DNA from 2 places in the Pandoraea thiooxydans genome. Region 2 is predicted to be linked to the other one. Evidence: predicted binding sites of a transcription regulator. Region 2 holds the regulator's gene; the other holds the start of a gene.
What was found. Region 2 encodes sigma-54, which starts transcription at its own class of promoters, with help from an activator protein. Its sites were predicted from a motif close to TGGCANGNAANCTGCTTT; they were not measured.
Positions count from the first base shown of each region.

Region 1: nirB (nitrite reductase large subunit NirB) is a predicted target of sigma-54. The motif match lies at 2,869-2,886, and genes of this name have one in related genera.

Region 1 covers NZ_CP014839.1:2,919,016-2,930,684, reverse strand. Annotated here, with positions in the region: gene nirD (nitrite reductase small subunit NirD) at 1-341, opposite strand, end outside; gene nirB (nitrite reductase large subunit NirB) at 374-2,815, opposite strand; gene PATSB16_RS13450 (MFS transporter) at 3,173-4,564, shown strand; gene PATSB16_RS13445 (MFS transporter) at 4,731-5,972, shown strand; gene PATSB16_RS13440 (hypothetical protein) at 5,945-6,295, opposite strand; gene PATSB16_RS13435 (DUF3311 domain-containing protein) at 6,773-6,985, shown strand; gene PATSB16_RS13430 (sodium:solute symporter family protein) at 6,982-8,454, shown strand; gene PATSB16_RS13425 (IclR family transcriptional regulator) at 8,669-9,436, shown strand; gene PATSB16_RS13420 (glutamine ABC transporter substrate-binding protein) at 9,457-10,206, shown strand; gene PATSB16_RS13415 (amino acid ABC transporter permease) at 10,225-10,893, shown strand; gene PATSB16_RS13410 (amino acid ABC transporter ATP-binding protein) at 10,890-11,651, shown strand; gene hutG (formimidoylglutamase) at 11,656-11,669, shown strand, end outside.
Region 2 covers NZ_CP014839.1:3,551,544-3,563,212, forward strand. Annotated here, with positions in the region: gene PATSB16_RS16215 (monovalent cation:proton antiporter family protein) at 1-583, opposite strand, end outside; gene PATSB16_RS16220 (KpsF/GutQ family sugar-phosphate isomerase) at 708-1,691, shown strand; gene PATSB16_RS16225 (KdsC family phosphatase) at 1,688-2,230, shown strand; gene lptC (LPS export ABC transporter periplasmic protein LptC) at 2,240-2,863, shown strand; gene lptA (lipopolysaccharide transport periplasmic protein LptA) at 2,883-3,524, shown strand; gene lptB (LPS export ABC transporter ATP-binding protein) at 3,517-4,284, shown strand; gene PATSB16_RS16245 (RNA polymerase factor sigma-54) at 4,394-5,881, shown strand; gene hpf (ribosome hibernation-promoting factor, HPF/YfiA family) at 6,004-6,348, shown strand; gene PATSB16_RS16255 (PTS sugar transporter subunit IIA) at 6,567-7,022, shown strand; gene hprK (HPr(Ser) kinase/phosphatase) at 7,066-8,034, shown strand; gene PATSB16_RS16265 (PsiF family protein) at 8,123-8,401, shown strand; gene rapZ (RNase adapter RapZ) at 8,536-9,408, shown strand; gene mutY (A/G-specific adenine glycosylase) at 9,417-10,532, opposite strand; gene mutM (bifunctional DNA-formamidopyrimidine glycosylase/DNA-(apurinic or apyrimidinic site) lyase) at 10,562-11,392, opposite strand; gene PATSB16_RS16285 (tetratricopeptide repeat protein) at 11,472-11,669, shown strand, end outside.

The DNA of each region.
Region 1 (11,669 bases), 630 kb from region 2:
TCGGGTTGGGATAATTCGCTGCGCAGCATGTACACAGTGCGTTCGTCGCACTGCACCGCGAAGGTTTGCGCGCAACCGACGTCCGGGTCGAGCGCACAGCCGTCGTCCAGGCCGATTTGCCAGCCGTGCAACGGACAGGACACGCGCTCGCCGTGCACGATGCCTTGCGAGAGCGGGCCGCCCTTGTGCGGGCAGCGGTCGAGTACCGCGAACACGCGATCTTCGGCATTGCGGAAGATCGCGATATCGCTATGGTTGGCACGCCTGAGCAAACGCGCGCCCAGCACGGGGATGTCGTCGATTTGGCAAATGGCCAGCCAGTTGTCGTCAAGCATTGCAATATCCTCGGATAAAGTCGGCAGCCGATAAGGGGTCAAGCCAGCGTGAGCGGTTCGAACTGGCGCAGGTCGACGGCGGCCTCGGCCGGCTGATGCCACGGATCGGGCTCGTCGCGCAGCGCGAACTGCAGGCGCTCCCACAGCGCGCGCCGGTTGGCCGCATCGTCGAGCACCCGCTTCTTGACATAATCGAGTCCGACCCGGCCGACGTAGTGCACGGTGCGCTCGAGATACCAGCCTTCTTCGCGATACAGCTGCAAAAAGGCCCCGGCATATTCGAGCACTTCCTCGTGGGTCTTGACCTTGACGAGAAACTGCGCGACTTCGGTCTTGATGCCGCCGTTGCCGGCCACGTAGATCTCCCAGCCCGAGTCGACGCCGATGATGCCGACATCCTTGATGCCCGACTCCGCGCAATTGCGCGGACAGCCCGACACGGCCAGCTTGACCTTGTGCGGCGCATACATGCGCCACAGCGCGCGCTCCAGTTCCTGGCCCATGCGGGTCGAATCCTGGGTGCCGAAGCGGCACCACTCGGAGCCGACGCAAGTCTTGACGGTGCGCAGTGCCTTGGCATAGGCATGGCCTGACGGCATGCCGAGGTCGGCCCAGATGGCCGGCAGGTCTTCTTTCTTCACGCCGAGCAGATCGATGCGCTGGCCGCCCGTGACCTTCACCGCGGGCACCTGGTATTTGTCGACCACGTCGGCAATGCGGCGCAGTTCGGCCGAGGTGGTCACGCCGCCCCACATGCGCGGCACCACCGAGTAGGTGCCATCCTTTTGGATATTGGCGTGCGCGCGCTCGTTGATGAAACGCGCCTGCGGGTCGTCCTTGGCCTGATGCGGCCAGGTGCTGATCAGGTAATAGTTGAGCGCCGGGCGGCAGGTCGCGCAGCCGTTGGGCGTGCGCCATTCGAGAAAGCGCATGGCCGCATCGAGCGAGAACAACTCGTGCTCGCGAATGGCTTGCCGCACTTGCTCATGGGTGTGGTCGGTGCAGCCGCACAAGGCCTTTTGCTTGGGCGCGGCCGAGTAGTCGCCACCCAGCGTGCTCATCAGGATCTGTTCGACCAGACCGGTGCACGAACCGCACGACGCCGAGGCTTTGGTGTGCTTGCGCACGTCCTCGAGCGTGAACAGGCCCTGCTGTTTGATGGCCTGCACGATGGTGCCCTTGCAAACGCCGTTGCAGCCGCACACTTCGGCGGTGTCGGCCATTTGCATCGCGCGCTCGGCGCCGCCGTGGCCGGCGTCACCCAGATTGGCTTCGCCGAACATCAGGCTGTCGCGAATCTCGGCGATGTCGCGCCCTTCGCGCAGCAGCTTGAAATACCAGGCGCTGTCGACGGTGTCGCCGTACAGGCAGGCGCCGATCAGCTTGTCATCCTTGACCACGAGCTTTTTGTAGACACCGCCCAGCGGGTCTGCCAGCGTGATTTCCTCGGCGCCGGGGCTGCCCATGAAATCGCCCGCCGAGAACAGATCGATACCGGTGACCTTGAGCTTGGTCGAGGTGACCGAACCGGTGTAGCGGCCGATGCCGAAATGCGCGAGGTGATTGGCGCACACCCTGGCCTGTTCGAACAGCGGCGCCACCAACCCGTAGGCGATGCCGCGATGGCTGACGCATTCGCCGACCGCGTAAATGCGCGGATCGAACGTCTGCATCGTGTCGTTGACGACGATGCCGCGCTGGCAGTGAATGCCGGCCGCCTCGGCCAGTGCGGTATTGGGCCGGATGCCGACGGCCATGACCACCAGGTCGGCGGGAATTTCCTCGCCGCCGGCCAGGCGCACGGCGCGCACGCGGCCGTTCTGGCCGGGCTCGGTGCCCAGCAACGCGGCGGTTTGCGCACCCAGTTTGAAGTGCAGGCCGCGCGCTTCGAGCGATTGCCTGAGCAGGTCACCGGCGGTGCGATCGAGCTGGCGCTCGAGCAGCCACTCGGCCAGATGCACCACCGTGACCTGCATGCCGCGCGCGGCCAGACCGTTGGCCGCTTCCAGGCCGAGCAGCCCGCCGCCGACGACCACCGCGCTGCGATAGCGCGAACTCGCGTCGATCATGGCCTGCGTGTCGGCGATGTCCCGGTAGGCCAGCACCCCGTCCAGGTCGCGACCCGGCACCGGCAAAATGAATGGATCGGAGCCGGTCGCCAGCAACAGACGATCGTAGTCGCAGACGATGCCGTCGTCGGTACTGACCTGGCGCCGCACGCGGTCGATCCTGGTGACCTTCTTGCCTGCATGCAGCGTGATGCCGTTGTCGCGATACCACTCGAACGAGTTGAGCACGATCTGCTCGACGGTCTGCTCGCCGGCGAGCACCGGCGAGAGCAGGATCCGGTTGTAATTCGGGTGCGGCTCGGCGCCGAACACAGTGATCTCGTACATGTCCGGGGCGAGTTTGAGGAGTTCCTCGATGGCGCGCACGCCGGCCATGCCGTTACCCACCATCACCAGTTTCATCTTCCGCATTGCAACCTCGCTCCAAGATTTGCGGCCCCGCCTGCGCGCCGCTTGAAAGGAATTCAGCAAGATGCATGCCACGGCTTAAACGGGGTCTGGAGCCAATGACATTGGCGCATTCGCGCCGCCGCGCACCACCGCAGCGCATGGCGCGCACGTCGGCAGTGCCGCCTGGCCAGATATGGGCATAAGGGGGCGCCAGCCGTGCATGAGAATGCGCTGCCCCGGGCTGCGCGCGCGAGCAGCGAAATGCTGCGCAGCCGCACGCACGGGCGGCGCGCCGCGCCGCAGGCATGCCATCCAGGCGCGGTGGCATCGAACTTGCTCAGTGCTTGCGGACGACCTGACAACCGGGAGAGATATGCAATGAAAAATCTAATGATTTCGCTGCGCAGCGGTGACTGGCGCGCTTTGCTGGCCTGCTTTCTTTATTTCGATACCGGTTTCACCGTGTGGGTGCTGTACGGGCCGCTGGCACCTTTCATCGCGAAAGACATCGTTATGAGCCCGGCTCAGCAGGGGTTCCTGGTTGCCGTGCCGGTACTGGCCGCGGCGATTCTGCGCGTCACGCTGGGCAATCTGTATCAATCCGCCGACGGGCGACGTATCGCCCTGATGGGGATTCTGCTCTCGGCGTTGCCGGCGATCGTACTGCCGTTGCTGCCGGGCGTGCCGTCGTATTCGCTGCTGCTGGTGCTCGGCGTATTTCTCGGCGTGGGCGGCGCCAGTTTTGCCATCGCGCTGCCGATCGCCGGCAGTAACTATCCACCGCGTGTTCAGGGTCTGGTGCTGGGCGTGGCCGCGGCCGGCAATATCGGTGCGGTGCTCGACGGTTTTCTGTTCCCCGGGCTGGCGGCGCATTTCGGCTGGCAGAAGGCGGCGGGCGCCGCGGTGATTCTGCTGGCGGTGGCTGCCGTCGCAGTATTTCTGTGGGCGCGCGACCGCGCGCCGAAAAGCGGCAGTGTGGTACGTGCGTTCGGTGGCTTCGTGCTGAATCTGGCCGGTTTGATGCTGCTGGTGCTGGCGGTGCCGGCGGGCTTGTTCGGCCACGGCAGGGCCGGCGTGCTGCTGTTGCCGGTGCTGGGCGCGCTGCTGGCGATCGCCGTGCTGCCATCGAAATACCGCACCGTGCTGGCTGAGCGCGATACCTGGGTGATCATGCTGATCTATAGCATTACCTTCGGCGGCTTCGTCGGCATGTCGTCGTATGTGGCGCTGTTGCTGACCAATCTCTATCAGATGCCGAAAGTCGAGGCGGGCCTGTTCATGGCGCTGCTCGCCTTTACCGGCGCGATGGTTCGCCCGCTTGGCGGCTGGGTGGCCGACCGTATCTCTGGCGTGCGCGCGCTGCTGATGCTGCTGGCGCTGATTTCGCTATGCGATGCTGCGTTTGCCATTTGGATGCCGCCGCTGGGCAGCGGCATTGCCTTGCTACTAATACTGTATTGCGGTTTCGGCCTTGGCAACGGCGCCACCTTTCAACTGGTGCCGCATCGCTGGCAGGGCAAAACCGGCCTGATGTCGGGCATCATTGGCGCGGCTGGCGGCATTGGCGGCTTTTATCTTCCGGTGATCATGGGCATCGCCAAGGAAAGCACCGGCAGCTACCAGATGGGATTTGCCACCTTCGGCGCGCTGGCCGGCTGTGCCTTCGTGCTGGTGGTGCTGCTGCGCGCGCAATGGCTGCGCTGGGCGGTGCTGGCGCCGGAGGCGGTGAGCCATGGCGAGGCGGCGCTGGCGGGGCTGCATGCGGAATAACCGGATCGGCGAGCGTGGGACGAGGCGAGGGCCGGAATGAAAATGCGGCGCTGCACAAAAATTCAATCTGGCGTATGATTCGGGAAAACCCTAATACCTGGCGCTGCGACGAAACAATCACAGCGCCGGCTTTTTTTCCGTGCCGCCGCGATATCGCCCCCCACGCATGTCAAAAGAATCCTGCCTTCCCCATTCCGCGCAGCGCGCGCCCCTGGTGTCGAATACCGCGGTCACGGGGCAAATCGTTTCCACGGTCTTCTTCACTTTTCTGTGCTATCTGGCGATCGGTATTCCGCTGGCGATCCTGCCGTCGTATGTGCACCTCGACCTGGGGTACAGCTCAGTGGTCGCCGGGCTGGCAATCAGCGCGCAATACCTGGCGACCCTGCTGAGCCGGCCGCGCGCGGGGCGTACGGCTGACACGGTCGGACCCAAGCAGACGGTGCTATACGGTTTGCTGGCGTGCGGCGTGAGCGGCGCGCTGCTGTTCGTCTCGGCGATGTGGCAGCACATGCCTGGCTTGAGCCTGCTGGCGCTGCTGGCAAGCCGCCTGGCGCTGGGCTGCGGCGAGAGTTTTGTCGGTACCGGAGCGATTACCTGGGGCATCGGCCAGGTGGGGGCGACTCACACCGCCCGGGTGATTTCCTGGAACGGCGTGGCAACCTATGGCGCACTCGCGGTCGGCGCGCCGATTGGCGTGGCGCTGGAGCGGGCCTACGGCTTCTCGGCGATCGGCGTGGTGGTCATTGGCCTGGCATTGGCCGGGTTCGGCCTGGCTCAACTCAAGCGCGCCACGGCCATCGTGCATGGCGAGAAGCTCGCGTTCCGTGCCGTGCTCGGCCGCGTTCTGCCGCATGGCCTCGGGCTGGCGCTCGGTTCGGTCGGGTTCGGCGCCATCGCGACCTTCGTCACTTTGTTTTATGCCAGTCGCCACTGGCCCGATGCGGCCCTGACCCTGACCGTGTTCGGCACGTGCTTTGCCGGCGTGCGCCTGCTGGGCGCCAATAGCATCAAGCGCTTTGGCGGTTTCCGGGTCGGCATCGTCTCGTTCTGCGTCGAACTGCTCGGGCTGAGCCTGCTGTGGCTGGCGCCCGATCCGTCCGTCGCGCTGCTGGGCGCCGCGCTCTCCGGCGCCGGCTTCTCGCTGGTGTTCCCGGCGCTGGGCGTCGAGGCGGTCGGGCTCGTGCCGCCACACAGCCGTGGTGCGGCGCTTGGCGCTTACTCGGTGTTTCTCGATTTGTCGCTCGGTGTGACCGGGCCGGTCGCGGGGCTCGTGGTCAGCCAGTTTGGCTATGCGCAGGTGTTTTTGTTTGCGGCGCTGTCAGCGGCACTGGGCGCATGCCTGACGCTTGGCTTGCATCGTCGCGCCCGGCGCGCGCCTCACTTGACGGTGGCGGGCGCGGAGTAGGTGTCGCCTCGTGGCGCCGGGTGACTCGGCCTCTGGGCCGCACGTACGGGTGAATGGTTCACCCTGCCTGAGCGCTGGCGCAGTGGTGCCGCATCCAGCGGTGACGTATCGAGTTCGCTGGCAAAGCGCGTTTCCAGGCCGCTCTGTCCGCTCGTGCTGTTGCCGAGCGTCCCCGCGTCGCCGAATTGTCCGGCGGTGAGGCCAAAACCCATCGACGAATGGGTGCCCAAGTGCGCGCTGCCGCCGGTCAGCCCGGTCTGCGCCTGCGCCTGGCATGCGATGAGCAGTGCCGCGGCGCCCCCAAGATAAAGCAAGATCCGCACGAATCATTTCCCCGAAATATGGTGCTCATGCTGCAATGGCGTGAGCGAAACTCGCCAGTGTAAGCGTCTTTGCCGCGTCTGGCGAATGCGGGCCAAGTGTCGCCATGGCGACGGTCAGTGCGCGGCCATGCGATGTGTTTCGTTGAGCGAACCGATGCAAATCGAAGCAATGCTCAAATTGACGATATCGCTTGCAGTCCGAGCCGACTTTTGTGATAGGCAGTCGCTCCTGCCGCGCCTTGCGCGCCGGCCGCTCCCCGGCTGGCAAGGCGCGCGGACACGGTTCGCGTGAACCGAACGGTGTCGAGGTGCTGCTGCGCGCAGTGAGTGTACGACGATCTGGCCTCGCATATCGAATTTATGATGTTAAACATCATGGTTAACGCGGATGACGCCATCGCCATGATTCGGCATACAGTAACGCACAGCTTTTCCCTTCATGGTGTCGCGTTTCACCCTTCGAGAAGGATATTTAATATGTCGATACGCTGGCTTGCTGTACTGCCTTTCATAGGCATCCTAATCGGGACTGCGTTTGTCAACGAGGTCGAACCTCTTGTATTGGGCATGCCGCTGTTGCTGGCATGGCTCGTGATGTGGATTGTGTTGACGGCGGTCATCATGGCGATCATTTATGCCAACGATCCGGCCAACCGTGCCGAGAACGGGAATTCGGAGGCAAATCGATGAATAGCGCACTGCTCGTTATTTTATTGGTGACCTTGTTTGCCCTGTTTCTCGGCGTGCGCGCGCGCCGGGGGCGGGACATGAACCTCGAGCAATGGACCGTCGGCGGCCGCAGTTTCGGCACCGCTTTCGTGTTCCTGCTCATGGCCGGGGAAATCTATACGACCTTCACGTTCCTCGGCGGCAGTGGTTTTGCCTACGGCAAGGGCGCGGCGGTTTTCTACATCCTGGCCTATGGCGCACTGGCCTATATCATCTCCTATTGGCTGTTGCCGCCGATCTGGCGCTTTGCGAAGCGGGAGCACCTGGTTTCCCAGCCTCACTACTTCGCCCGCAAATACAACAGCCCGGCACTGGGCGTGCTGGTGGGGATCGTCGGCGTGATCGCGCTGATTCCTTACCTGGTGTTGCAGTTCAAGGGGTTGGGCATCATCGTGGAGACGGCCTCCTACGGCTCCATTTCGTCGACGGCCGCGATCTGGATCGGTGCGGTGGTGGTGGCCGCCTACGTGATGGCTTCCGGCGTACGCGGCTCGGCCTGGAACGCGGTGGTCAAGGACACGCTGATCCTGGCCATGGTCATCTTCCTGGGGATCTACCTGCCGATTCACTACTATGGCAGCCTGGGCTCGATGTTCCACGCGATCGATCAGGCCAAGCCGGGCTTCCTGAAGTTCTCCGACAAGGGCACCAGCGTCGTGTGGTTCCAGTCGACCGTGCTGCTAACCTCGTTGGGGTTTTTCATGTGGCCTCATACGTTCGGCTCGCTCTATACCGCCAAGGACGAGCGGATTTTCCGGCGCAACGCCGTGATGCTGCCGATTTATCAGCTGATTTTGCTGTTCGTGTTCTTCGTCGGCTTTGCCGCCGTGCTTAAAGTGCCGGGCCTCAAGGGCGGCGACATCGATCTGTCGCTGTTCAAGCTGTCGATCCAGACTTTCGATCCGTGGTTCATCGGCGTGATCGGCGCTGCCGGGGTACTCACTGCGCTGGTGCCGGGCTCGATGATTCTGATGTCCGCCTCGACGTTGCTGGCCAACGATATTTATCGCGGCGGCATTGCGCATGGCGCCTCGGATGAGGCCATCAATCGCCTGGCGCGCTTCCTGGTGCCGGTGGTTGCCCTGGTCGCGGTTGGCTTCACGCTGAAGGGCGGCTCGACCATCGTGGCGCTGCTGCTGATGGGCTACAACTTCGTCACGCAGTTGTTCCCCGCCGTGATTTGCAGCGTTGCGAAAAACAACAAGGTGACCAAGCAGGGGGCTTTCTGCGGCATTTTGGTCGGCGTGCTGGCAGTGGTCGGTATTTCGCTCACGCACAGCACGATCGGCAAGCTGCTGCCGTTCCTGCCGGAATCGCTGCACGACATCAACGTGGGCTTCGTCGCGCTGATCCTCAACGTCGTTGTCACGATCGTCGTGAGCGCCATGACCCAGCCCAAGCAAGGACTGGCTCAATCGTCGCGGGCCTGAGGCCGGCAGAGTCACGAAGCTAGAACCGGTTCTCGAACCGCGAAGCCGTTCGGCGTAGGCCGAACGGCTTTTTTTTCTGCCTGGCCCAAGGGCGAAACCGGGCATTGCGTTATGCGGCCCGCAAGGTCGGTGTAAACACTGAGTCATCGATTTTTTCCCGTAGGTTGGGAATGCGAACTTGAAATAATGAGAGAAATTGACGATTCTTCAGCCCATGAATCATCGTCAATCGATCACCGATATCGCTCAACCCAGCTCGAAGGCGGGCGCCGACCGCGTGCTGTTCGTGCTGGCGACGCTCGCGCGGCACGGGCATCCGATCAACGCGCGCGACCTCGCGCAAAAGACTGCGCTGGCGCAAAGCACGCTGTACCGCCAGATCGCGCTGCTCAAGCAATGGGGTTTCGTGGCGGAGATCGACGGCAAGTACGCGCCGGGGCCGGTGGGGCTGCAACTGGCGATGGGCTTCGATCAGGCGTCGCACCTGGTGCACGAGGCGAAGCTGCCGATGGCAAGGCTGGCGGCCGAATCGGGCGAAAGCGTGGGATTGATCGTCGCGGTCAAGGATCAGGCCGTATGCCTGGAGATGGTCGAGAGCCAGCATTCATTGCGTTGCTCGTTCGAGAAAGGGCGAGGCATTCCGCTGCTCGACGGCGCCTCGGCCAAGTCGCTGCTGGCGTTTATGCCGGGCTCGGCGGCGCGCCAGATCGTGACGGATTTGCTGGGTGCCAAACCCAGGCGGCAGACCCAATTGTTTGCAGAGTTGGAACAGATTCGCGAGCGAGGTTTCGTCGTCACCGAAGGCGAGGTCGATCCCGGCGTATGGGGTATCAGCGCGCCGCTGTTTCGCCAGCCGGGCAAGGCTGCCGGCACGCTCACCCTGATGGCGCCCGCGACACGTGCTCACCAGAAGACGCAACAACTGATTGACGCAACCCTTGCTACCGCCCGGGTCATCTCGGCGCGGCTGCAAGATTTTTGAGAAGGCCCTTGGAGACCCACATGCTAATCACACGCCGCAAGTTCATTCTGGCCACGGCCGCCCTGTGCTCGGCAGCGAGCATCGCACATGCGCAAGACAACAAGGTATTGCGCGTTGCCACCGACGCGACTTTCCCACCGATGGAATTCGTGCAGAACGGTCATCGCACCGGGTTCGACATCGATCTGGTCGAAGCGATGGCCAAGCAGATGGGACGCCACGTGCAATGGACCGATATCGATTTCAAGGGCCTCATTCCGGGGCTGGTGGCGCACCGCTTCGATGTTGCGGTGTCGGCGATCTACATTACCGATGCGCGCAAGAAGGTGGTCGATTTCACGCAGCCTTACTATCACGGCGGGCTGGTGGTGCTGGTCAAGAAGAGCAATACGGCGATCAAGACGCCGGCTGACCTGGACGGCAAGAAGGTGAGCGTGCAGGTTGGCACCAAGTCGGTGGATTTCCTGCGCACCCACTACCCGAAGGTGCAGCGCGTGGAGGTCGAGAAGAATGAAGACATGTTCAATCTCGTGCAGATCGGCCGGGTCGACGCGGCGGTGACCGGCAAGCCGGCCGCGCAGCAGTACGCCAAGACGACGGGCGATATGCGGGTGCTCGACACGCCGCTGACGACCGAGGAATACGGTATGGCCGTGCGCAAGGATATGCCGCAGCTGACCCAGCAACTCAACGCGGCGCTCGACAAGATCAAGGCCAACGGGACGTATGCCAAGCTGCTGAAGAAGTGGTTCGGGCCGGACGCCAAGTAAGCCGACGAGGACACAGGGATGCAACTGGACTTTACGCCGGTTTTTCAGGGGTGGACGGAGCTGGCGCACGGCGCGCTCGTGACGATCGAGGTGACGAGCGCCTCGCTGTTGCTCGGCTGCATGCTGGGCTTGCTTATCGGGATCGGCCGGCTCAATCCGAGGCACCGGTTCGTGTACGGCTTCTGTACCGTCTACCTGGTCGTGATTCGCGGCACGCCGCTGTTGGTGCAGTTGTTCCTGCTCTTTTTCGGACTGCCGCAGTTCAATATCATGTTGCCGGCGTTTTTCTGCGGCGTGCTGGGGCTGGGCGTCTACTCCGGCGCTTATCAGTCGGAGGTGGTGCGTGGTGCGATTGCGTCGATCGATCGCGGGCAGATGGAGGCCGCGCGATCGATCGGGATGTCGTCGGCCCAGGCCATGCGCTCGATCATTCTGCCGCAGGCGATCGTGCGAATGATTCCTCCGCTGGGCAACGAGTTTATCGCGCTGATCAAGAATTCGGCGTTGGTATCGCTGCTGACCATCGACGATTTGATGCATCAAGGGGAGAAGATTATTAGCGTGTCATATCGCTCGCTGGAAGTTTATCTGGCGATTGCACTGGTGTATCTGGTGATGACGGGCACGACCAGCCTGCTGCTGCGTTTTGCGGAGCGCAAATTGCGCGCCGGGGGGATGGTGCAATGAGCGGCTCCGCCATCGTTCAAATTCGCGATCTGACCAAGTCGTTCGGCGATCACGTGGTGCTCAAGGGCATCGATTTCGAGGTCGAGCCGTCGCAGGTGGTCGTTATCATCGGGCCGAGCGGATCCGGTAAAAGCACGTTCCTGCGCTGCTGCAACGGGCTGGAAGTGGCGGAACGGGGCGTGATCGATATCTGCGGCACGCGCCTGCTCGACAATGGCCGGCTGCTGCCCGACAAGGCCCTGAACCGGCTGCGCACCGAGGTGGGCATGGTGTTCCAGTCGTTCAATCTGTTTCCGCATTTGTCGGTGCTGGACAACATCACGATCGGCCCGCGCAAGCTGCGCGGCATGTCGCACGAAGCGGCTCGGCAGGAAGCCAGGGCGCTGCTGCAAAAGGTCGGCCTGAGCGAAAAGGCCGATGCCATGCCGGGGCGGCTCTCGGGCGGGCAGAAGCAGCGCGTGGCGATTGCTCGCGCGTTGGCGATGCGGCCCAAGGTGATGTTGTTCGACGAGCCGACCTCGGCGCTCGACCCGGAGCTGGTCGGCGAAGTGCTGCAAGTCATGAAGCTGCTCGCCAAGGAAGGCATGACGATGATGGTGGTCACCCACGAGATGGGCTTCGCGCGCGAAGTGGCCGACGTGGTGGTGGTGATGGATGGCGGCGGTATCGTCGAGGCCGGACCGCCGTCGCAAATCTTCAGTCAACCGAGAGAGGCGCGTACGCGCAGCTTTCTGCAGGCGGTGATCTCCCGCGAGTAAGTGTATGGCAATCGATGT
Region 2 (11,669 bases):
CGAGCGCGCCGGTGATTTTGAGCGCCGCCAGCGCCAACGCCATGAGCAGCGCTTTCGGATTGCCGCCGAGCGCCGAGATCAGAATCAGCAGCGGCACCACCGCGAGGTCCTGGAACAGCAGCACGCCCATGATGTTGCGGCCGTGTTCGGACTCCAGCTCGAGACGCTCCGACAACAGCTTGCTGACGATCGCCGTGGACGACATTGCCAGCGCCCCGCCCAGCGCGAGCGACGCCTGCCACGACAGCGGATACCACCAATTGATTGCCAAACCCGCCAGCACGCTGGCCAGAATCGTGAGCACGACCTGCGACACCCCGAGCCCGAGGACGACACGCCGCATCGCCTTGAGCTTGGGCAGGGAAAATTCGATGCCGATCGAGAACATCAGAAACACGACCCCGAATTCGGCCAGATACTGCATGCGCTCGGAATCGCCCACCACGCCGAAGGCGTGCGGGCCGATAATGACCCCGACGACCAGATAGCCGAGGGTCGGCGGCAGACGCAGGAAGCGGAACAGGACCACCCCCAGCGCCGCGGCCAGCAACAGGATAAGCGTCAGTTCGAGTGGCGAGATCATCGGCACGACTTTCCGGTAGACGTTCGAAACAGGGGAAAGCGCCCTGGATTGCCGCTTTATGGCGCGCTTACGCGCTCCGGCGCGGCCCGCCATGCGGCTTGCGTTGGTTTGCTATACTCCGCGCATGATAGCGAAAATCAATTCCGACCGGGCACTTGCGCTTGCCCGCGAGGTGTTGCGCATTGAAGCTTCCGCAGTGGAACGCATCGGCGCACAGCTCGATGAAAGCTTTGCCGCGGCAGTCGGCTTGCTGCTGGCATGCAAGGGCCGGGTCGTCGTCAGCGGCATGGGGAAATCAGGCCACATCGCCCGCAAGATCGCGGCGACGTTCGCCAGCACCGGCACACCCGCATTCTTCGTTCATCCCGCCGAGGCAAGCCATGGCGATCTCGGCATGATTACCGCCGAGGACATCGTGGTCGCGCTGTCGAACTCAGGCGAAACGGCGGAGTTGGTCAGCATCCTGCCGGCGGTCAAGCGCTCCGGCGCGGCGTTGATCGCCCTGACCGGTAACGCGGCGTCGAGTCTGGCCAAGCTGGCCGATGTGCATCTCGACGCCAGCGTCGAAAAAGAAGCCTGTCCGCTCAATCTGGCTCCCACGGCGAGCACCACCGCCGCACTCGCACTGGGCGACGCACTGGCGGTCGTCCTGCTCGACGCGCGCGGCTTCGGGGCGGAAGATTTCGCGCGCTCGCACCCGGGCGGCGCGTTGGGCCGACGGCTGCTGACCTACGTCAGAGACATCATGCGCACGGGCGAACAGGTGCCCCAGGTGACGCTTGACGCGAGTCTGTCGCAAGCCCTGCTCGAAATCACCAAGAAACGCCTCGGCATGACGGCCATCGTCGATCGCGACAACAAGGTAGCCGGCATCTTCACCGACGGCGACTTGCGGCGATTGATGGAACGCACGCTCGATTTTCGCGAGCTCAAGCTGACCGAAGTCATGACCGCGCGGCCGCGCACCATCGGGCCCGACCACCTGGCTGCCGAGGCCGCCGAGCTGATGGAGCGCTACGGTATCACGCAGTTGCTCGTCACCGATGCCGACGATCGCCTGCTCGGCGCCTTGAACATTCACGACCTGTTCGCGGCCAAAGTGGTATGACCCAATCGCACGATCTTACCGTCGCCCGGCAGCGCGCCGCTCGCATCGACCTGATGATTTTCGATGTCGACGGCGTGTTTACCGACGGTCGCCTGCTGTATGGCCCGCAGGGGGAATTCGGCAAGCAGTTCTCCACCCTGGACGGTCACGGCGTGAAATTGCTGGCTGCCAGCGGGGTCGAGGTCGGCATCATTACGGGCCGTCGTTCCGAGACGGTGGCGCTGCGCGCGGCCGAGCTAGGCATCGCGCATGTCCATCAAGGCGCCAGCGACAAGCGCGCCGCGCTCGACGCGTTGTGCGCGGCCACCGGCATCGCGCCGGCGTCATGCGGCTACATGGGCGATGACTGGCCCGACTTGCCGGTGCTGACGCGGGTGGGTTTTGCCGCGGCTCCCGCCAACGCCCACCCCGAGGTGCGCCAGCGCTGCCACTGGATCGCCGAGCAAAGCGGCGGCGCCGGCGCAGTGCGCGCGCTGTGCGACTTCGTGCTGCGCGCGCGGGGCAGCTACGACGATTTGCTGAACCAGGTCCTGGCATAGCACCGCCCGATGCAACGCGTAACCCCGACCTCGATCCTGGCGACCATCCTGCTGGCCGCATTGGCCTCCGGAACCTATTGGCTGGTGCAGCGCACGCTGCCGACCAGCGAGCCGTCGGCGGAACGTCCCAAGCATCACACGCCGGACTACTACGCCGACAATATCTCGATTTCGATGCTCTCGGCCACTGGGCAAACCCAGTACCGGATCAATGCGGCCACCATGGTGCACTACGAGGACGACTCGACCACCAGCGTGACACGCCCGGCGATTCGCGCCTTTACGCCCGGGCAGCCGGAGGTGACCGCGACGGCCCTGCGCGGCACGATCAACAGTGACGACTCGGTGGTCGACCTGTACGATCAGGCCGTTATCACGCGCGCGCCCGATGCGACCGATCCTGGCATGAGAGCGACCTCGCAGCACTTCCAGGTGCTGGTCAACGACGATGTCGTGCGCACCGAGATGCCGGTGCAGTTGACGCGCGGGCAGTCGGTGATGACCGCCAGCGGCATGAATTTCAATAACGTTACCCGGGTATTACAATTGCTCGGCAACGTGCGCGGGACCATCATGCCCGCCGAATTGAACGGCTCACGGGGCACCGCCAAACCAACCGGGGCAAAACATTAAAGCCATCACAACAAGACTCATGACCGACCGATCCATCTTCTGGCGCCTGGGCTGCGCGGCGCTGACCATCCTCGCGTGCGCGTTGCTGTTCTCGATGCCAGCGCGTGCCGAACGCGCCGATCGCGATAAGCCGATGAACATCGAGTCGGACCAGATGCGCTACGACGATCTCAAGCAGGTCAACGTATTCACCGGCAACGTGACGATCACCAAGGGCACCATCGTGCTCAAGGCCGACCGCGTCGAGGTGCATCAGGATCCGGAGGGCTATCAGTACGCCACCGCCTATGCCGCGCCGGGCAAGCTCGCGTTCATGAAACAAAAGCGCGACGGTCTCGATGAATATATCGAAGGCTGGGGCGAGCAAATCGATTACAACGGCAAGACCCAGATCGCCACGCTGACCAAGCATGCGGTGCTCAAGCGGCTCGCCGGCGCCAAGGTGATGGACGAGGTGCATGGCAGCGTGATCACTTACGACACGTATAACGAAGTCTATACGGCCGTCGGCGGCAAAGACCAGGTCAGCGAAAACAACCCGGGCGGCCGCGTGCGGGCTACCCTGGCGCCAAAAACCGCCAGCACCCCGGGTGCCGCGGCGCCGAGCGGGGCCGGCACCGCCCTGAAACCCTCCAACAGTCTCGGCAATCCGCGTGAATAGCCCATCCCAACAGCCCGTCAAGAGCGTCCTGACCGTACGCAACCTGAAAAAGCGTTACGGCACGCGCACTGTCGTCAAAGACGTTTCGCTGGATGTAAAAAGCGGCGAGGTGGTCGGCTTGCTTGGTCCCAACGGCGCCGGCAAGACGACCTCTTTTTACATGATCGTCGGACTGGTGCCGGCCGACGCGGGGCAGATCAGCCTGGACGACACCCTGTTGAGCGACATGCCGATTCACCGGCGCGCCAGACTCGGTTTATCGTATTTGCCCCAGGAAGCCTCGGTGTTTCGCAAACTGAGTGTCGAGGAAAACATCCGCGCAGTGCTTGAACTGCAAAACGGCGACGACGGCAAGACGCTGCCCAAGAAAGACATCGACGAGCGCATCGAATCGTTGCTCGACGAATTGCAGATCGCGCACTTGCGCGCCAATCCGGCGATGTCGCTGTCCGGCGGCGAGCGCCGCCGCGTCGAAATCGCGCGGGCGCTGGCCACTCGGCCGCGCTTCATCCTGTTGGATGAGCCGTTCGCCGGTGTCGACCCGATCGCCGTGCTGGAGATTCAGCGTATCGTGCGGTTTCTCAAGGATCGCAACATCGGGGTGTTGATCACCGACCACAACGTACGCGAGACGCTCGGCATCTGCGACCACGCCTACATCATCAGCGAAGGCAGCGTGCTGGCCGCCGGCACGCCTGACCAGATCGTCGCCGACGAGAGCGTGCGGCGCGTTTATCTGGGCGAGAACTTCCGCATGTAATGGGTGCGGGCACGTCCCCCGCCACGCCTCCCCGAACACGCCGCCGCGCTGGTGCGCGCATCGGTTCCCTTGTCCTGGCAAAGCCTCTACAATTGAACCAGGATACGATATGAAACCGACGCTTCAACTACGCACCTCCCAGCATCTGGCCCTGACCCCTCAGTTGCAGCAATCGATCCGTTTGCTGCAACTGTCGACGCTCGAGCTGCAGCAGGAAGTGGAACACGCGCTGACACAAAACCCGATGCTGGAGCAGGCCGACGACTGGCTCTCGGGCTCGGTTCGCGTCAACACCGACGGTTCCTTGCGCAGCGAGCGCGGCGCATCCGCCGCCGAGCCACCGCTTGGCGGCAGCCGCGAAGCGGCATCGCCCGAGGGCGGCGGCGACCAGGACGGCAGCGATTATGGCGAACCCCTGCGGGACACCGCCGGCGACTGGACGCTCAACGATTTCAGTCGCAATGGCAACGCCCAGGACGACGACGACGCGTCACAGCCGCAACTGCATGTCGACCAGACCAGCCTGCGCGAACATCTGCTCGCGCAACTGAATCTGACCCAGGCCAGCCAACGGGACCGTGCCCTGGTGGGCTTCCTGATCGAATCCCTCGATGAAGACGGCTATCTGGGAATTACGCTGGATGAAATCCAGCATGAGCTGTTGTCGGAGCTCGAGCTCGAAACCGAGGAACTGAATGCCGCACTGGCCCTGCTGCAAAGCTTCGATCCGGCGGGCGTGGGCGCGCGCAACGCCGCGGAATGCCTGAAACTGCAGTTGCAGCGCCAGCCGGCCAATGCAGTCCGGGCGCTGGCGCTGCGGATCGTGCAGGACCATCTCGAGTTATTGGCGGCCCGCGACTTCACTCGACTCAAACGCCTGCTCGGCGCGAGCGACGCCGAATTGCGCGCGGCTCATGCAGCGATCCGCGCGCTCGATCCATTCCCCGGCTCGGCTTATGGCGGCCCCACCACGGACTACGTCATTCCGGACGTCCTGGTGCGCAAGTCAGGCAAGACCTGGCACGCGGAGTTGAATCCGGAGATCATGCCGAAGCTGCGCATCAACGAAATGTATGCGCGGATTCTGCGCAGCAATCGCAACGACCCGGGCGCCGGCAATCTCCAGCAGCAACTGCAGGAGGCGCGCTGGCTGATCAAGAATATTCAGCAACGCTTCGATACCATCCTGCGCGTCGCGCAAGCCATCGTCGAGCGGCAAAAGAATTTTTTCACGCACGGTGAAATCGGCATGCGGCCCTTGGTTTTGCGGGAAATTGCTGATACGCTAGGCTTACATGAATCGACCATTTCACGCGTAACGACCAGCAAGTACATGCTCACGCCGTTCGGCACGTTCGAGCTGAAATATTTTTTCGGCAGCCATGTGGCAACCGACACCGGCGGGGCGGCCTCCTCGACCGCCATTCGCGCCCTCATCAAGCAACTGATAGGAGCAGAAGAGTCCAAAAACCCCCTTTCCGACAGCCGCATAGCTGAACTGCTGGGTGAGCAGGGTTTCGTGGTGGCACGGCGCACCGTTGCCAAATACCGCGAAGCGTTACGGATCCCGGCAGTCAATTTGCGCAAATCTTTGTAAGGTCCGATGCGCTAACCCGCATCGGGGTCGCCCTGCCGCGGCGCTCATTCCGTGACGATGCAAGCAACCGCCAACTGAATCGCCACACCCAACACCGCGGCGCCCCAGCAAGGAGAGCAGCTATGAATCTCAAGATCAGTGGACACCATCTCGACATCACGCCAGCGTTGCGCGAGTATGTGGTCAACAAGCTGGACCGCGTGGTCCGGCACTTTGACCAGGTGATCGATGTCAGTGTGCTACTGTCGCTCGACAACCATAAGGAAAAAGAGAAACGGCAAAAGGCGGAAATCACCCTGCATTTAAAGGGCAAGGATATATACGTAGAAAGTTGCGACGGCAATCTGTACGCTGCCGTCGATATGCTGATCGACAAGCTGGACCGCCAGGTGATTCGGCACAAGGATCGTCTTCAGGAGCATCAGCATGAAGCAATCAAACATCAATCGCCAGATCTACCTCAATAGATTCAATCAATGAGCAGTCGCCGGCCAGAACGCCGGCATGTGACCAGGGCCGCAGCAGCGGCCCTTTGCTTTATGTGCCGAGACATCCGCCGGATACGTCAAATCGGGATGCATGCCACAATAAGATTGATCCGAGAGCGACAACGCCTCGCTGGTCTATAATGCGTGGTCGATTCCCGGGGTTTCGGTTCCACGCCATTTGAGCGCCGCATCACAAGATGAACCGTCTAGTCAAACTTTTACCTATTACCAATATTGTCCTGGGACTGAATGTCACCAGCAAGAAACGCGTCTTCGAACAAGCCGGACTGTTGTTCGAGAACAATCACGGGCAAGCGCGCGGCGCTGTGACCGACAATCTGTTTGCCCGCGAACGGCTCGGCTCGACCGGCCTGGGCGAGGGCGTCGCCATCCCGCACGGGCGCATCAAAGGGCTGAAGCATCCGCTGGCTGCGTTTATTCGCCTGGCCGATCCGATCCCGTTCGAAGCGCCGGATGGGTTACCCGTATCCTTGCTGTTTTTCCTGCTTGTGCCGGAGCAAGCGAACCAGCAGCACCTGGAAATTCTGTCGGAAATTGCCCAGTTACTGTCCGATCGTTCGATGCGGGAGATACTCGCCAGCGCTACCGAGCCGGAAGTCATTCATCAGGCCCTGAGCACTTGGCAACCTTGATGCCGCCCCCGTCAACGGCAAGCACGTCTCAAGAGGGAATACGGTGGAACTGAACGGCATTAACGCCCAAAGTATTTTCGACGACAATGCGGCCACGCTCAAACTGAGCTGGCTGGCCGGCCACGAGGGCTGGGAACGGGGCTTTGCTCCGGAGACAGTCTCCAACGCCACGTCGAGCGCGGATCTGGTCGGTCACCTGAATTTGATCCACCCGAATCGCATCCAGGTGCTCGGAGAGGCCGAACTCAAGTATTACCAGCGCCTCTCCGAAGAAAACCGCAAGCACAACATGACCGAGCTGATCGCGCTCGAGCCGCCGTTTCTGGTGGTCGCCGACGGCCTGGCCGCGCCGCCCGACCTTGTGCTGCGCTGCACCCGCTCGTCCACGCCGCTGTTCACCACGCCGCTGTCGACCGCATCGGTCATCGATAGCCTGCGTTTGTATATCTCCCGGGTCTTCGCCCCATGCTGCACGATGCATGGTGTTTTTCTCGACATTCTCGGCATGGGCGTGTTGCTGACTGGCGACTCCGGCCTTGGCAAGAGCGAACTGGGACTGGAACTGATCAGCCGCGGCCATGGACTGGTGGCGGACGACGCCGTGGATTTTGTCAGATTGGGCCCGGATTTCGTCGAGGGACGCTGCCCGCCGCTTTTACAGAATCTGCTGGAAGTGCGCGGCCTGGGCCTGCTCGACATCAAGACGATCTTTGGTGAAACCGCCGTACGGCGCAAAATGAAGTTGAAGCTGATCGTCCAGCTGGTGCGCAGGCCGGATGGTGAATTCCAGCGTTTGCCACTGGAAATGCAGACCGTCGACGTCCTGGGATTGCCGATCGGCAAGGTCACGCTGCAAGTGGCTGCGGGCCGCAACCTCGCGGTGCTGGTCGAGGCTGCGGTGCGCAACACCATTTTGCAGCTGCGCGGCATCGACACCCTGCAGGACTTCATGGAACGCCAGCGACTGGCAATGCAGGAGCCCGACGGCGGAGCCCAAGGCAGGCTGCTTTGACGCATCGGGTGAATTTGCGCGCCCTGCCCTTTCATGCTGTAATGCTTGCGCGGCTTGCCGCCCCCCTCACCGACGTCAGGAGATAACCATGAAGAAAGTCTTGGCTATGCTGCTGTTGCTTGCCCCCCTCTATTATTCCGCACCGACGTTTGCGCAAAATTCGCAGCAAAGCAAGATGACCGAATGCAACCGTCAGGCCGGCAGCAAAAAGGGCGATGAGCGCAAAGCATTCATGAAGGAATGCCTGTCGGCCAAAAAGCCGATGTCGCAGCAGGAGAAAATGAAAGCCTGCAACAAGGAAGCCACCGGCAAAAAGGGTGACGAGCGCAAGGCCTTCATGAAAGAATGTCTGAGCGGCAAGCACTGAACCCGTGCGTCGCCTCGTAGGTCGCACATCGATCGCAAGGGCAGCCCGGCTGCCCTTTTTTTCGACCGGCCCAGACTGACCATGCGAGTTGGACTCGTTACCAACGGGGATCGCGCTTCGCTTCAGACCAGACCATGAAAATCGTCCTCATCACGGGAATTTCCGGCTCGGGAAAATCGGTCGCACTCAATGTGCTGGAAGACGCCGGCTATTACTGTGTCGATAACCTGCCGTCCAGATTCCTGCCTGAGTTGGCCGAGTACCTCGACATGCAGGGTCACGGCCAACTCGCCGTGGCCATCGATGCACGCAGTGGCGGCGCGCTCGACGATCTCCCTCCGATCATCGGCGGATTGCGGCGTTTCGGCCACGATGTGCGCGTGCTGTTTCTCAACGCGAACACGCAAACGCTCGTGCAGCGCTATTCGGAAACCCGGCGCCGTCATCCGTTGTCGACGCTGCCGAACGGTTCGTTTTCCGACAGCGGTTCGCTGGTCGAGGCCATCGAGCACGAACGGGATTTGCTCAGCGATCTGACCGAGCTCGGCCATCAGATCGACACCAGTAATTTGCGGGCCAGCGCGCTGCGACGCTGGATCAAGGAATTCGTTCAGCAGGATCAGCAAGGCCCGACGCTGATGTTCGAATCATTTGGCTTCAAGCATGGCGTGCCGCTCGACGCCGATTTCGTGTTCGACGTGCGCTCGCTACCGAACCCGTATTACGACCTTCAATTGCGGCCGCTGACGGGCCGCGATGCACCTGTGATCGATTTTCTCAGCAGCGTGCCGGAAGTCCTCGAGATGATCGACGACATCGCTGCCTATGTGGAGAAATGGCTTCCCAGCTTCATGCGGGACAACCGCAGCTACCTGACCGTTGCGATTGGCTGCACTGGCGGGCAGCACCGCTCGGTCTACATTGCTCAGACATTGGCGACCCGTTTCAGCGGCCGCACCAGTGTCATCGTGCGGCACCGGGAACTGCCGGCCGACGTGCAATCCTAGCCGGCCTTTCAATCGGCAGAAGCCAGGCCAAACGACAGCTGCTTGCCGTTGCCCTTTAGCGCCAGGGCGATGCGGCGAATCGGAGCCGGCAAGCCAGCCGCGGCAATTTCGTGCGCTGCCAGCCACGCTTGGCCGGTGTCTCGCGGGCCGCTTGCTCGCGTCAATGTAATCAGCCATGGCTGAAGATTCAGCTTGAAATGCGTGAAGGTATGCGAGAGCGCCGCCATGCGTTCGATCTCGCGCACCTGCCCATAGCGCCCCGCCGCGTCGGCAATATCGCTCGACGAGACCGATTCGCCGGGCACCGCGGTCGGTGGAGCAAATTCCGGCAGGCTCCATAATCCGCCCCAGATACCGCTGTCGGGCCGGCGCTCGAACAATACGCGCTCGCCATCGCACATCACCAGTATGTCGCAATGCTTTTCGGGAACGGTCTTGCGGGGCTTGCCCGTGGGCAGCAGCCGCTCGCGACCGGTGGCCCGGGCAACGCAATCATCGGCAAACGGACAGGCCGAACATAGCGGCTTGCCGCGCACGCACACGGTAGCGCCCAGATCCATGACGCCCTGCGTATACGCCTGCAAATCGGTGCCGGGCAGCAGTGCATCGGCCAGCTGCCACAACTCGCGTTCGACCCGGGTCTCGCCGGGATAGCCTTCGATGCCGAATACGCGCGTGAGCACACGCTTGACATTGCCATCGAGAATCGCCGCATGCGCGCCGTAGGCGAAAGCCGCTATGGCTGCCGCCGTCGATCGTCCGATGCCCGGCAGACGCGCGAGCGCCTCGACGTCGCGCGGGAATTGCCCGTCATATTCGTCCACCACGTGCTGCGCGCAGCGATGCAGATTCCGTGCGCGGCTGTAGTAGCCCAGTCCGCTCCACAGCGCCATCACCGCATCCTGCGGCGCTGCGGCCAACGCCGCCACGGTGGGAAATTGCCGCAGGAAGCGCTCGTAATAGGGAATCACCGTGGCGACCTGCGTCTGCTGCAACATGATCTCGGACAGCCAGATGCGATAGGCGTCGGTGGTGTTTTGCCACGGCAAGTCGTGACGGCCATGACGCTGCTGCCAGGCGATCAGGCGAGGCGCGAAAGAGGTCTGAAGCGAGCTGGGGGGCATTGGCGAACGAGGTTTGTACGAACGGTGGTTCAGCGCTGGCAGCGCGGACAATAAAAGGTCGAGCGCTGGCCCTGCACGATGTGGCGAATCGGCGTCTCGCATACACGGCACGGCTTTCCGGTCCGGTCGTACACGAAGTAATCGAGCTGGAAATAGCCGCTTTGGCCGTCGCTGCCGACGAAGTCGCGCAAGGTGCTGCCGCCCTTGTCGATGGCGGCGGCGAGAATTTCGCGAATGGCCTGAGCCAGGCGATCGTAGCGGGCCCGGGAAATGCGGCCGGCAGCCGCGCGCGGATGGATGCCCGCCCGGAACAGGGTCTCCGACGCATAAATATTGCCCACCCCGACCACGATATCGCCGGCCAGCAACGCCTGCTTGATTGCCACACTGCGTCCGCGCGTGCGGGCATGCAGCAGCGCGCCGCTGAAGTCGTCGGAAAAAGGCTCGACGCCCAACGTGCTCAGTAACGGGTGGTGCAAAACGTCGCCGGCCGTGGCCGGATGCCACAGCACCGCGCCAAAGCGGCGCGGGTCGCGATACCGCAATATGCAGCGCTCGAACACGAGATCGACGTGATCGTGCTTGCCGGCCGCCGGCAGCGCCGTCACATCGGACAGCACGCGCAAGGTGCCGGTCATGCCGAGGTGAACCAGCAGCCAGCCCTGGTCACACCCCAGCAGCAGGTACTTGCCTCGCCGCTCGACCCGGCGCAGTGTCTGGCCGCGCAATAACGCGTCCAAACCGGGCGGCACGGGCCAACGCAGAGCGGGCACCCGCACGTCGGCACGGGTGATGCGCTGGCCTGCGACATGGGGGGAAATGCCCCGGCGGGTTACTTCGACTTCCGGCAACTCAGGCATACTGTCGAACGTTTCTTGAGGATTTAGACTCTATTGTAGCGAGCGCGCTACAATCCATTGAAACACGCATCGGACCATTATGCCGACCATTATCCGCCCCCGCTTTCAGAAGTACTTGCCGCGGCTCACAGCCTGCTGGCGCACCCTGGCCGTTTTAGGCACACTGTTCGGTGTCACCACGCTACATCCGGTTTTTGCACAGAGTGAAGCCCCTTCGCCGGCCATGCCGGCGTCGTCAATCATCGCCAACCAACCGGCCGCACAGCAGGAAAAGCTG